DNA from 2 places in the Chryseobacterium sp. SIMBA_029 genome. Region 2 is predicted to be linked to the other one. Evidence: riboswitches for the same ligand, from Rfam matches in the RefSeq annotation. Region 2 holds a riboswitch; the other holds the start of a gene.
The links. Region 2 has a riboswitch for thiamine pyrophosphate ahead of SB679_RS05945 (TonB-dependent receptor). Riboswitches for the same ligand answer to the same signal wherever they lie in the genome.
Positions count from the first base shown of each region.

Region 1: it holds a riboswitch for thiamine pyrophosphate, as region 2 does, so the genes downstream of both, thiM (hydroxyethylthiazole kinase) here and SB679_RS05945 (TonB-dependent receptor) in region 2, are expected to answer to the same signal.

Region 1 covers NZ_JAWRXA010000011.1:156,869-163,247, reverse strand. Annotated here, with positions in the region: gene SB679_RS19440 (TonB-dependent receptor plug domain-containing protein) at 1-1,524, shown strand, start outside; gene tenA (thiaminase II) at 1,803-2,453, opposite strand; gene thiD (bifunctional hydroxymethylpyrimidine kinase/phosphomethylpyrimidine kinase) at 2,440-3,273, opposite strand; gene thiE (thiamine phosphate synthase) at 3,270-3,905, opposite strand; gene thiM (hydroxyethylthiazole kinase) at 3,902-4,699, opposite strand; TPP riboswitch at 4,762-4,855, opposite strand; gene SB679_RS19415 (prolyl oligopeptidase family serine peptidase) at 4,935-5,960, opposite strand; gene SB679_RS19410 (DUF3037 domain-containing protein) at 5,983-6,366, opposite strand; gene SB679_RS19405 (HipA family kinase) at 6,353-6,379, opposite strand, start outside.
Region 2 covers NZ_JAWRXA010000003.1:87,563-93,941, forward strand. Annotated here, with positions in the region: gene SB679_RS05925 (serine hydrolase domain-containing protein) at 1-320, opposite strand, end outside; gene SB679_RS05930 (2-hydroxyacid dehydrogenase) at 493-1,422, opposite strand; gene SB679_RS05935 (acyl-CoA thioesterase) at 1,469-2,020, opposite strand; gene SB679_RS05940 (hypothetical protein) at 2,008-2,760, opposite strand; gene SB679_RS05945 (TonB-dependent receptor) at 2,900-5,020, opposite strand; TPP riboswitch at 5,120-5,210, opposite strand; gene SB679_RS05950 (WG repeat-containing protein) at 5,333-6,103, opposite strand.

The DNA of each region.
Region 1 (6,379 bases), on a different contig from region 2:
CAGATCGGAACGGATATCCAGGATCTTTCTCTTTCAGCGGGAATTAAAGGAAATTGGAATGGCTGGAATGTGGATTTGAGTAATACTTTCGGACAGAATTCTTTCACTTATACTATTCAGAATACCGGAAATACTTCTTTAAGATTTGCTTCACCGAGTGAATTTAATGCCGGAGGATTGAGGTTTTCCCAAAATACCATCAATTTAGATCTGGCTAAAAAATATGATGTATGGAGCGGGATTAATATCGCTTTCGGGGCGGAGCACCGCTATGAAAACTTTAAAATAACAGCAGGAGATGAAGCTTCGTATGCAACCTACGATGTTTCAGGAAATGTATGGACCGGAAATTCTCTGAGACCAACAGATTTCTTTGGAAATGCACTTCCGGGTGGTTCACAGGTATTCAGTGGGTTTAGACCAGGGAATGCAGTGGATAAAAACAGGCAGTCAGTAGCGGGATATGCAGATTTTGAATTTAATTTCACCGATTGGCTGTTAGTGGATGCGGCAGCGAGATATGAGAACTATTCAGATTTCGGGTCTACATTTAACTATAAACTGGCTTCAAGAATTAAAGTTGATAAGAATCTGAATTTCAGGCTGGCCGGTTCTACGGGGTTCAGAGCGCCTTCCATCCATCAGATCTACTATAATGTGACGTCTACTTTATTTACCAATGGTCAATTGTTGGACGTAGGAACTTTCAGTAATGATTCCGAGATCGCAGGGCTCTTACAAATGCCAAAATTAAAGCAGGAAACGTCTCAATCAGCAAGTGTAGGATTTACCTATAAAATTCCTTCTGTCAATCTAACCTTTACAGCAGATGGATATTTTACTAAAATTAAAAACAGAATCATCCTTACCGATCAGTTTTTGAGGGCAGATGTCCCTGTTGCTGCACAGATAGCTTATGATAAAGCACAAGTGAATGCAGCTCAATTCTTCACCAATGCCATCGATACGGAAACCAAAGGATTGGATATCGTTATTTCACATAATACAAGATTCTCCGGCTTTAAACTGGATAATAATTTTGCTGTTAACCTTAACGAAACCAGAAAAGTAGGAAATATCCATTCTTCAGGGCTGCTGCAGTCTCCGAATCTGGAGAAAATTTATTTTTCAGAGAAATCAAGAGTATATCTGGAAGAAGCTGTACCAAAAGTAAAAGCCAGTTTATCCCATACGCTTTCCTGGAAAAGTGCAAGTTTCTATCTTAGAAATACATACTTCGGAAAAGTAACCGGTGCAGATATCATTGATGTAAATGGTGACGGTATTATTGGTTTTAACGAGCATCAGCAAATTGCAGATAAGATCATTACAGATGTATCTTTTGCTTACCAGTTTACCAAAAATGTAGGCCTGACGATTGGAGTAAATAACCTTTTTGATATTTATCCTACCAAAAACCTTACGGCATCCACGAATAATGACCAGTTCATCTATTCCCGTTCAACGTCTCAGTTTGGGCAGAACGGAAGATATGTGTTTTCAAGACTTAATTTCAATTTTTAAAGGTTAAATAAAGTCAGAGATCTAATTGTAACTAACTTTCATACTTTCTAGGTACAGTCTTCTGCCTGTATCAATTCAATAACCCTTGAGATAACCTGCTGTTCTGCAACACAGTGTTTTCCCAGGGGTATTTTTTATGCCAGAAGCGGGGTAACTTCAGAAGTAGTCATTGACGTTTCTAATGAGCTTAAAACGTCATGTTTGGTCTGTTTCCATAATTTTTCACTATCAACAAGAACGCAAACCCTATAAAAATGAGTCTTTTTTTCATGTAGAAACTATTTCCATATTTTCAATTCATATGCTGCTTCCCAGAAATCATATTCCATCCGTGAAGCCATAACAAATGCTTCCGTCATTCTTTTTTGTGTTTCCTGGGTACTGTTTTCAGCAAGGGTATCACAGATAGCTATGGCCTGTTTAACAGCAACGGCAAATTCATCACCGCCATACGTGTCAATCCATTTTTGATAAGGATTATTGACCGCATTTTGATGGGTGTAAATATAATCGCCGACTTTTTTATAAATCCAAAAGCAGGGTAGAACTGCAGCTGCTGCAATTTCAACAGATTCCAGGGCTGCTGTGCTTCTTAAAAAATGAATATAATGATGACATGCCGGCTCTAATATTCCTTTATCCGTAACTCCGAAATCCTGGAAATAAAATTCATGCAGGGCGTTTTCTACTACAATAGCATTTTCGGCAAATCTTATAAAAGCAAGGACATCCCTGATATCATGAATTTTTGCTGCAATCACGGAAAGCGTTCTCCCAAAATGTTCCAGATATAAAGAATCCTGCATCATGTAAAAACGGAATTTTTCCTGAGGAAGATTTCCTGCTGATAATTCTTTGATAAATGGCATTTCCAGGATCGACTGATACCGTTCTTCTATAACTTGCCATGTGTATTCAGACCATTTCATTTTTAATAAGTTTTTGAGGATTAAAAAAGTGATTCAACGGACCATTTCCAAGTCCTGTTTGTACATCTTTTCCGCTTTCTATCGCTTGAAAAACATACTGCTGTCCAAGAGATACGGATTCATATAACGTTTTTCCCTGGGCGAGATAGGAGGCGATTGCGGAGGATAAAGTACATCCTGAACCATGGGTATTGTTGGTACTGAATTTCACGGTTTCAAAAGAATGGTAATTGTCCTCTTCATCATAAAATAATGAAGTAATGGTTGAGGTTTCCTGATGTCCTCCCTTGAGAAGAATACTGCTGCAGCCCAGTTTTTTAATATGTTTTCCGGCAGTATACATATCTTCCAGGGTTTGTACGGGCATATTGGCTAAAATAGCAGCTTCATCCATATTAGGAGTAATAATATCTGCAATAGGAAAGAGTTTTTCTGTAATAGCGGCAATGGTTTCCTCTTCGATCAGGCGATGTCCGCTGGTTGCTACCATCACGGGATCAAATACAAGAGGGATCTTTTTATATTTACCTAATGTCTCAACAATCGTTTCAACAAGTTGCGGAGTATGGACCATTCCGATTTTGATGGCATCAGGAACAATGTCATCCAGAATCGCTTCAATCTGATCTGCAACTGCTTCTACCGGGATAGGATATATTTTCCGTACTCCCTGTGTATTTTGTATCGGTAAAGCAGTTAATACCGATGTAGAAAAGCATCCTAAAGCGGAAGCTGTTTTAATATCTGCCTGAATTCCTGCGCCTCCGCTTCCGTCGAATCCCGCAATAGTTAATACTGATGGATATTTGTATTTTTTCATTGTACTATTTCATTTTTAAGTTCATAGGCTGCTTTTTGAGGATCTTTAGCACCACAAATCGCAGATACGACTGCAATGCAGTTAGCTCCGGCTCTGATGATCTCCCTGGCATTTTTCAAATGAATATTACCGATGGCCACCAATGGTTTATCTGTAAGTTTTCTGATAGTTCTGATGCCTTCAAGGCCCCATTCTGTTACCGTATCTTTTTTGGTATCGGTTTTAAAAACAGGACTTATTCCCAGATAGTCTGCCGCAGCGGTTTGTTCATTTTCAAGCTGAGAAAGATATTCAATAGAGTAGCCAATAATCCGGTCCTGCATGAAGGGCATTTTTCTCAGATCAACAGGTTTTGCATCTTGATTTCCAACGTGAATGCCTGCTGCCTGTATGTGTTGAGCCACCTCAAGATTATCGTTAATAATCAGTGGAATGTTATATTGATCCGTTATATCTTTCAGTTGTCTTGCTTTATGAATAAATTCAGCTGTAGAATCATTTTTTTCTCTCAGCTGAATACAGTCTACGCCTCCAAGAATGGCTAGTTCTGCAACTTCCAGAAAGTTTCGTCCTTTGCAGTCTGCTTCAGAAATAACAAGGTAGAGCTGGTAAGGGAAAGGGTTCAGACTCATCGTCTTTCGATTTTTAAATGGCTCATAAACTCTTCTTCAGAGATCGTATACAATTTATCGATAAGATTAACCTGCAGGCTGCCTGGTCCGTTACTATGCTGAACCGCGATTTCGCCTGCTATCCCTATTAATGCCATAGCTGCTGCTATTGCTTCAATGATATTGTCTGTATTTCCTATGAAGGCTCCGACTAATGCTGATGCAGAACAGCCAAGACCTGTTACTTTGGTCATTAAAGGATGTCCGTTTTTAAGGAAAATAGTTTGGCTGCCATCCATAATGACATCTGTTTCACCGGAAATGCAGACTATAGTATGGTATTGATGGATAAGAGTTTTTGCTGCTTCTATAGCCTCAGTACTTTGTGCAGTGCTGTCGACTCCTTTTGTCATAGTTATATTAGCCTTGGCCAGCGCAATGATTTCAGAGGCATTCCCTCTGATGACGGTAGGCTGATAGGACAGAAGCTGGCTTGCCACACGATCACGGAATGAAGTTGCCCCGGCGCCTACAGGATCCAGTACCCATGGTTTTTTTGTTGAATGGGCTGTTTCTGCCGCCATCAACATCGATTCTACCCAGTATTCATCAAGGGTACCCATATTGATGACAAGTGAATGGGCAATGTTGACCATCTCCTGAATTTCGGATTTTGCGTGGGCCATGATCGGAGAAGCTCCTGCAGCTAACAGTGCGTTAGCCGTAGTATTCATGACTACATAATTTGTGATATTGTGTATGAGAGGAGCATTTTGTTTAACAAGCTGTACTTGCTTCCAGAGGTTTTTTTCCATTGTTATTGATTAAAATAAAAATAGCTTTAGGAAAAAATCCGAAACAAAAGTCCATTGCAAAAGAATGTCTTTTTGCTTTTCCCTACGTCGGTGTAAGCCGTATCAGGTTCAAAGGGACTCTCTCAATTCTTTTTCAGAATACCCCTAAAGCAAAACAAATGTATAAAAATTATCCTCGTAAACAAAACTGGCAGCATTGATGCTGGAATACTTCCGTTTTAAAAGGTTTAACGGTTTATTTACGCTGTGAAACAATAAAATCAACCATCTTATCGGTAAGTTCGTCCAGATAGGTTTTATCTGTCGTTCCAAAACCATGAATTCCATCTTTCACAATGATGAGGGAATTCTGTATGTTCGCTTTTGTCAATTTTTTACTGAGCTTTTTCGACTGCTGTAAAGGAACGATTTTATCTTTGTCTCCCTGTACAATCAAAGTAGGAACACCAGTTTCAGCATAGGTAACAGGAGATACTGTTTTAAAATACTGAACTACTTTTCTCTTGTCTTTATTAATATCATACCCGGAAATTCCATCGATGAGGTTTTCTCTTAACGTTATTATTTTCTTTGTAAAAATCAATCCAATGAAAAAAACCGGAATTTTGCCGGTACGGGTATGAAGAAGGGTATTAAGATCTGCCGGTCCAAAATTATCTACAACATAATTTACTTTTGAAGAATAGGACGAAAGCTCCGGGCTTCCGATGAATTCATTATCCGGAGTATATGCTGCCATCATAGAAAGATGCGCACCTGATGAAGCTCCGAAGAATCCAATATTATTGGTGTCAAAATTATATTTTTCCGCATTTTTTCTTACCCATCGTACTGCATCTTTGGTATCCTGCAAAGGAAGAGGGAAATGAGTGTCTTTATTCAATAAGGTATAATTAATAGCGACAACGGCATATTTCTTTTCTATCAGTTTTAGAATCATCTCTTCAATATAAGTTTCAGAGCGGATCATTTTATCGCCTTTTACCCATCCGCCGCCATACACATAGATTACAACCGGAAGTTTTTCGGAGGAGATATCTTTTGGCCGGTAAATATCCAGTGCTAGCGAACTCCCATGTTCACCCGTCTTGTATACTATATTTTCAGATACCGTTGCCTTTTCAGGAAGCAATATGCTTTTAGGTGTTTTCGGCTCAATGATGTTTTGAGAAAAACTTAAATTAAATAAGCTTAGAAATAAAACAAAAAACAGGTTTATGGAAAACCTGTAGATTGATATGCTGTTTGATGATGATTTCATATGATATTTTTTTAAAGAGTAGCTATTTTACTAACTCCTCAAAAAGTTTACCAAACGTTTTTTCAAGATCTTTAGATTTTCCCGGATGAGGTCTTGAAGTTTGTACGACGGAACTTCTTACAGCCGTCAGCCAGCGGAAACGTTCCGGAATTTCCAGTTGGGCGATCGGTCCGCCGTCTTTGGCACCGTGTGCAATTTTTTGAAAGCTTTCCAGGTTTTGAATGATATCTTCATAATCCAGTTTGCTGTGCATCAGCCTGAATTTATCCGGACATAAATAATAATCTACCCGGATGAATTTTTCTTTTTTGGAAAACATTACCAGCCCGATATTGAAAAATTCTTCTCTCTCAACTTTAGGCACCAGGCGTATTACGGCATATTCGTATATTTTATCCTCTTGCATTTTTGGCTTCGTT
Region 2 (6,379 bases):
ATCGGCATCTGGTTTCCTTCTCTTCCGAAACCTCTGTAGTTTTCGTATAAGATCTCATCTCCTTTCGCCACTAGTATCCCGCCACTCAGATTGCCGTTTTCCCAGACTTTTTTATAGTATTGATCAATATATCCTACCAGCGATGTTTTATTGGAAAGCTGTCCGTCTGCCGTTGTAAAAACACCGTTTAAATCTACATTCCCGTAATTAGGCAGATTGGTTGTATTTTCGGCGGAGGCCTGTTGGTCTTCAGATTTTTTTTTACAGGAAAAAAGAACTAAAAAAATAGTTACAATGAGTACAAAATTGCGCTTCTTCATGGATTTCAAAATGAGGAGCAATTTAATAAAACTCAAAATAAATATTAAATATTGAGGGTAAATTATGAATTATTTAACATAAAAAGGTAAAACCACGAAATTGTAAAAATCAATACACCGATCCTGAAACGGAAGAATGAATGATAACAATAGGTTTTACCTTTTTACGATTTTAAGTAAAAGAGGCTACAATTTTATCGACGATTACTTGTGCAAGCTTCTCCTTGCTTTGATGCGTCCAGCCTGCAATATGGGGCGTAACAATCACTTTTTCAGATTCCAGAAGGTATTTCAGGTCATCATTTTCTGTTTCGATATTTTCGAATGATGATTTTTCATATTCCAATACATCCAGACAGGCACCTTTTATTTTTCCAGCTTTTAATGCCTCAACTAAACTTTTCGTTTCAATATTTTTCCCTCTTGCTGTATTCACAAAATAGAAATCATTCTTCATATCAGAAATGAATGGCCCATCAATCAGATAATATGATTCATCAGTTAAAGGGATATGTAAACTCAAAACCTCAGCTTTTTCCTTTAATTCCTTCAAAGAAACCTGTGTAGCATATTCATCTGAAAGATCAGGCAGAATATCATGAAAAATCACTGTACAGCCAAAGCCTGAAAGCCTTTTTGCGGTTGCTTTTCCCATATTTCCATACCCGATAAGTCCAACTGTTTTTCCCAGTAACTCATCACCTCTGTTTTCTTCGCGCTTCCAGATTCCATTTTTCACTTCCTTCGAAGCAATGAAAAGACGATTCATTAAGATCAGCAGCATTCCGACAACGTGTTCTGCTACAGAATCTCTGTTGCCTTCCGGAGAATTAATCAGTTGAATTCCTAATTTCTCTGCTACAGGAATATCAATATTTTCCATCCCTGCGCCTACTCTTGCAATGAATTTCAGGTTTTTCCCTTTTTCAAGGAAATTTTTATCTAAAGGAATCCGGCTTCTGATGATCACTCCGTCATAATTTTCAATGATGCGGCATATCTCATCGTAAGAAGACGTAAAATCCTCTTCCAGTATGAAGTTTTTTGCAATAAGCTGCTCGGTGATAAGCGGATGGTTTTTATCTAAAAGGAGAATTTTCATTTTTCTAAACACAAATTACTTTTCACAAATGACACCGATGAGAATGTTACTTCTTATCTTTTTTCACTTCTTTTATTACCTCAGGCTCCTGGAAAAGTTTTTTCAATTCCACAGATTCCAAAGGTTTCATTCTTCCGGAAAGGATCAGGGAAAGTTCTTTTCTACGGAAAGCCGCTGCAAATCTCTCTTTTTCTTCTTCCGTTTCAGGAATCATTTCAGGAATCGGGATAGGACGGTTGAATTCATCCACCGCAACAAAAGTATAAATCCCTGCATTGGTGTGGATTTTCACCTGGTTAATCGGATCATCCAACCAAACATCTACATACACTTCCATAGAAGTAGAAAATGCTCTTGAAACTTTGGATTCTAATACAACGACTCCCCCTTCAGGAATCGGATGATTAAAAGAAACGTGATTTACGGAAGCGGTTACTACTCTTCTTTCACAGTGTCTTGCTGCAGAAATAGACGCACAACGGTCCATTTTTGCTAACAATTCACCACCAAAAAGGTTTCTTAAAGAATTTGTTTCGTTCGGGAGAACGATATTGGTCATAATGGTCAGAGATTCTGCCGCTTTTTTTATTTTTGCCATGTCTTCTTAGTGTTATTTTTAGGGGCCTGAACTCCAACCGGTTTTCCAGCAGATTTCATTAGTGAATCTTTTTTCAGGGAATCAGCAATTTTCATTTCTGCCGTTTCATGCACCATTATTTTAATGGTATCCTTGGCAATTCTATGCGTTTTCGTCTGTACAGAAACGTTTTCAAAAGATTTTTTCCCGAAAAGAAGGTCTTTCTGGGTATAGGCCAGGATTAACAGACCTGCAACAGGAACAATGAAAAGGAAGATCCAAAGTATAGATTTGTTGAATTTATAATCTTTTTCGCGGTTCTCTGTACGGACTATTTTTTCACCGTTACTGATATCCGAAAATCTGATTTCTTCCAGTCCATAAAAATCAGGACGGCCAGACTCTACTCTTTTTCCTTTAAAATGGGTTTTCTCGTCCTCGATCATGATGGTACCCAGATTTTGAATCTCCAAAACCTGTTCTGCCTGGAGTTTTTTCTTCCAAAAATCAGTCTGGATCTTTAGATCACTTTTAGAGGCTTCCAAAGACATCTGCTTTTGTTCTGCAATGAAAGCAGCCAGTTCATCAGACTGCACTTCATGATCCACTGCAAAAGTGATCTGACTTGCAGGCGGAAGAATGCTTCCGTTTTCAGAATTGATAATTGCCTTAGAGTTCTCCAGGGAAAATACACCAAAGCCTGGAACTGTTGCAGTTCCAGCTTGTTTCAGATATTCTAGAATGTAAGCTGAAATATTCATTTGACGGCAAATTTATAACTTTTTCATGACTTTTAAGGAGATTTATTTGTCACAAAAAAAAGACTGCCGGAACAGTCTTTTTGATTAATGTGTATTAAAATTATAATATTGAAATTTGTTTAACAAATTATCTTTTAAATTATTGAATTTTCCAGCTGATTCCAAACATAAAATTAGTTCCGGCTTGTGAAAAATAATACGGCCCGCCATCATAAACAGCACCATTATTGACATATTTTTTATTGAAAATGTTATTCACTAATAATTTCAAAGCGATATCATTATTGGCAATTTTAAACTGATACTGAGCATTAAAATCAGTCAGCATATAATCTTTCAGCTGCAGGTTTTTATCTTCCGTGTTATCCAGGTATTGCTTCCCTACATATTGGTTCATCAAGGCAAACTGGAAGTTTTTATTTGGATTAAATTTCAATCCGACATTGGCAATGATATCTGGTGAAAATGAAGTCTGGGTATTTCCTAAATCTTTTACCAGCGTTGCATTTTCTATCTTAAAATCAAGATTTCTATTCTGGCTTAAACTTGTATTGGCCGAAATCTCCCACTGTTTTGAAAGTTTTGCCAATGCTCCGATCTCGATTCCTCTTCTGTAACTTTTACCGGAATTGGTTCTGATAAACGCACCCACATTATTAAGTTCACCATTTAAAACCAACTGATTAACATAATACATATAATAAAGATTCGCCGTGAATGAAATACTTCCAAACTGCTTTTCCAAACCAGCTTCAAAATCGTGAAGCACTTCTGATTTTACATTAGAATCTGCAATAAGGTCGTCTCTATTGGGCTCACGATGGGCATTTGCATAGGACAAGAAAACTTTTCCGTTTCCTATCTTGTAATTGACTCCCGCTTTAGGGTTAAAGAAAAGCCAGTTTTTATTCAAATCTGTCCCTTCGCCATCTCCCGCAGTTATAATTCTTGTATTATAATCGATATGTCTGAGCTGCAGATCCCCGAATAATTCAAAACGGTCATTAAGTCTTACTAATGCTTTTGCAAAACCTGAGACTTCATTCTTTACCGAACGGCTTCTGTAGTATTCACTTTCGTTAATCTGAGGATAAAAAACTCCGGTAACATTTCCGAAATGTCTTCCGTAATACTGATTTGCAACGGCTCCAAAATTAAGGTCAATATTTTCAAATTTCCCGTAAAGAGTGGAAACCAATCCGTAAAAATCATTATTCAGCCATTTTTTTCTTATAAAATCTGAATATTGTACCGTTTCTCCGCCATCTATGATGTTGGGAAGGTTATATCTTGAAAAAGGATCTCCCTGTTTGTAATTTTCATAATAGCCTTTTCCTTTGGTATAATGCAGCGTTGTTTCCAGGTTCCAGTGATCGTTTATTCCCTGTTCCCAAAGCAACTGGTAATGATTCTGTCTGTAATTATCGGTTTCATTATCATAGAAACTTACGATATTCTTCCAGTCTGCATCATAAATAGCTCCTGAAACATTAAATTTAGGATCTGTTTCCCAGGTTTTTCTGTCAATTCCGTTCCAGGCCTGATATGTTTTTTCTTTACCTCCGAAAGCCATCAGACGAAGTCTGGTTTTACCTTCTTCAAATAAAGCGGTGAAATTATACGAATGAAGATCTGAAGAAGCCCTGTCAATATATCCGTCAGAATGAATATTGGTATATCTTCCCATTACAGAAAGCCTGTTTTTCCAGAATTTTCCGGATCCTACTTCAGCCGAATATTTGTACGTATTGAATGATCCGTAGCTGTCATCTGTTTTTACATAAAACTTTTCTTCCGGATCCTTCGAAATTACATTGATGCTGGCCCCAAAAGCCGAAACCCCGTTGTTCGACGTTCCTACTCCCCGCTGGATAACGATCTGGGATGCTGAACTGGTAAGGTCGGGAACATTCACAAAGAAAGTTCCTTGACTTTCGGAGTCATTGAACGGAACACCGTTCATCATAACGTTAATTCCTCTTCCCGCTACTCCACGGATTCTGAAGCCGGTATATCCAACTCCGTTTCCGGCATCGGAAGTGGAAATAATTGAAGTTTGATTTTTTAAAAGCACCGGAAAATCCTGACCAAGATTTCTGCTGTCCAGATCTTTCTGTACATTGATAATTTCTTTGGCAACCGGAAGTCTTTTTGTGAAGTTAACACCATCGATTTCCCTTACCTTGAGGGAATCTGTATGTTGAGTTTGGGCCAATCCCAGTGAGCTTGCGGTAAGCCCTAAAAAAAGTAATCCTTTCATTCTATAAATCTTTAAAATTTAATGAATAAAAGGGGCGGATTAAATAATGTAACGTTAGCAGTCTAAAAATGAGATTCGTATATCGTTATACTGTTTCATTGATACATTTTCAAAATTCCCTAAACAGCATTATCTGTTCCAGGTTCATTGGGTATAATCTCAGCCTGTTAAAGCACCCCTTTATTTCAGCCGCGAAATTACAAAAAAATTGTGAGATGTGAGATTTTGATTACAGCGTTCAAAAAGAACTTACTCTCTTTCTCAATCTGAGAGCGTGTTTTTTGATGCAACATTCATTTGGACTCTATCTCTTTAATACGTTTTATTATCAGCATCAATGTAGTAATAATTGGTACCGTCTTTTGTCACTTCAAACATCTTGCCTAATTTCCAGCTGAAATTTCTTTTGATGTTGGAATATTCAAAAGGGATGATTACTTTATTATTAACATCAATCACTCCAAATCTATCATTATTGGAGGCTACAATCATAGGATCAGCTGTATCGTCACCTTCCATAATGTACAGGTATTGATATTGTGGGTAAATCTGGTATTGTTTATAATCTTCGGAATTTACAAATTTTGATTTCTCGATAATGCCATAAAATCCATTGGAGATATACGCCTGAAACAGCTGTTGCTTGTAAGGTTCAAACTTGCACTGCCCTAAATCCTTATCTTTAAATTCATACACCCTTTTTCCTTTCTGATCTATCCGGTAAGAAATTAAATCTTTTTCTACCGTTGCATAGTCTTTGGTTCCAAACTTTCTTACCTTTTCATTGGGAGAATTCAGAAGGTTGCAATCTTCATAAAAAAAGACGACAATATGATATTCAGGCGAAATGATAAATTTTCCTTTTTGATTGACATAGCCGAATTTTCCATCCTTTTTTTTAGGAATTAAAACTGGAAGATCTTTATTAATAACCACTAGGTCCGGGTTGATTTTAGGTCCAGCAGAAGCTTTTTTTACAGTGCTTTTTCCACTGCTTTTTATGGGTGCTTTTTTCACGGATTTCGTCTGTGAAAAAACGAAAACCGAAATAAATACGCATAAAAAATTCAGGATATTTTTCATATTCACCATTTGTGTGCAAAACTACGGCCAAAAATAGAAATTATCAAATTCATATTTATAAAGAATCTAAATAATTTCCCCGCGATAAAATAGTAAAAATTCGTAAATTTGGAAACATTTTTAATTGTTTGATAATTTTTAAACGTTTTTGAGATATGACATTTGATATTGATATGATCAAAAAAGTGTACGAGCGTTACTTTAAAAGAGTTTTTACCACAAAACCACTTGCACGTAAACCGCTTACCTCCTCAAAAAAGTCCTTTATACTCGCCT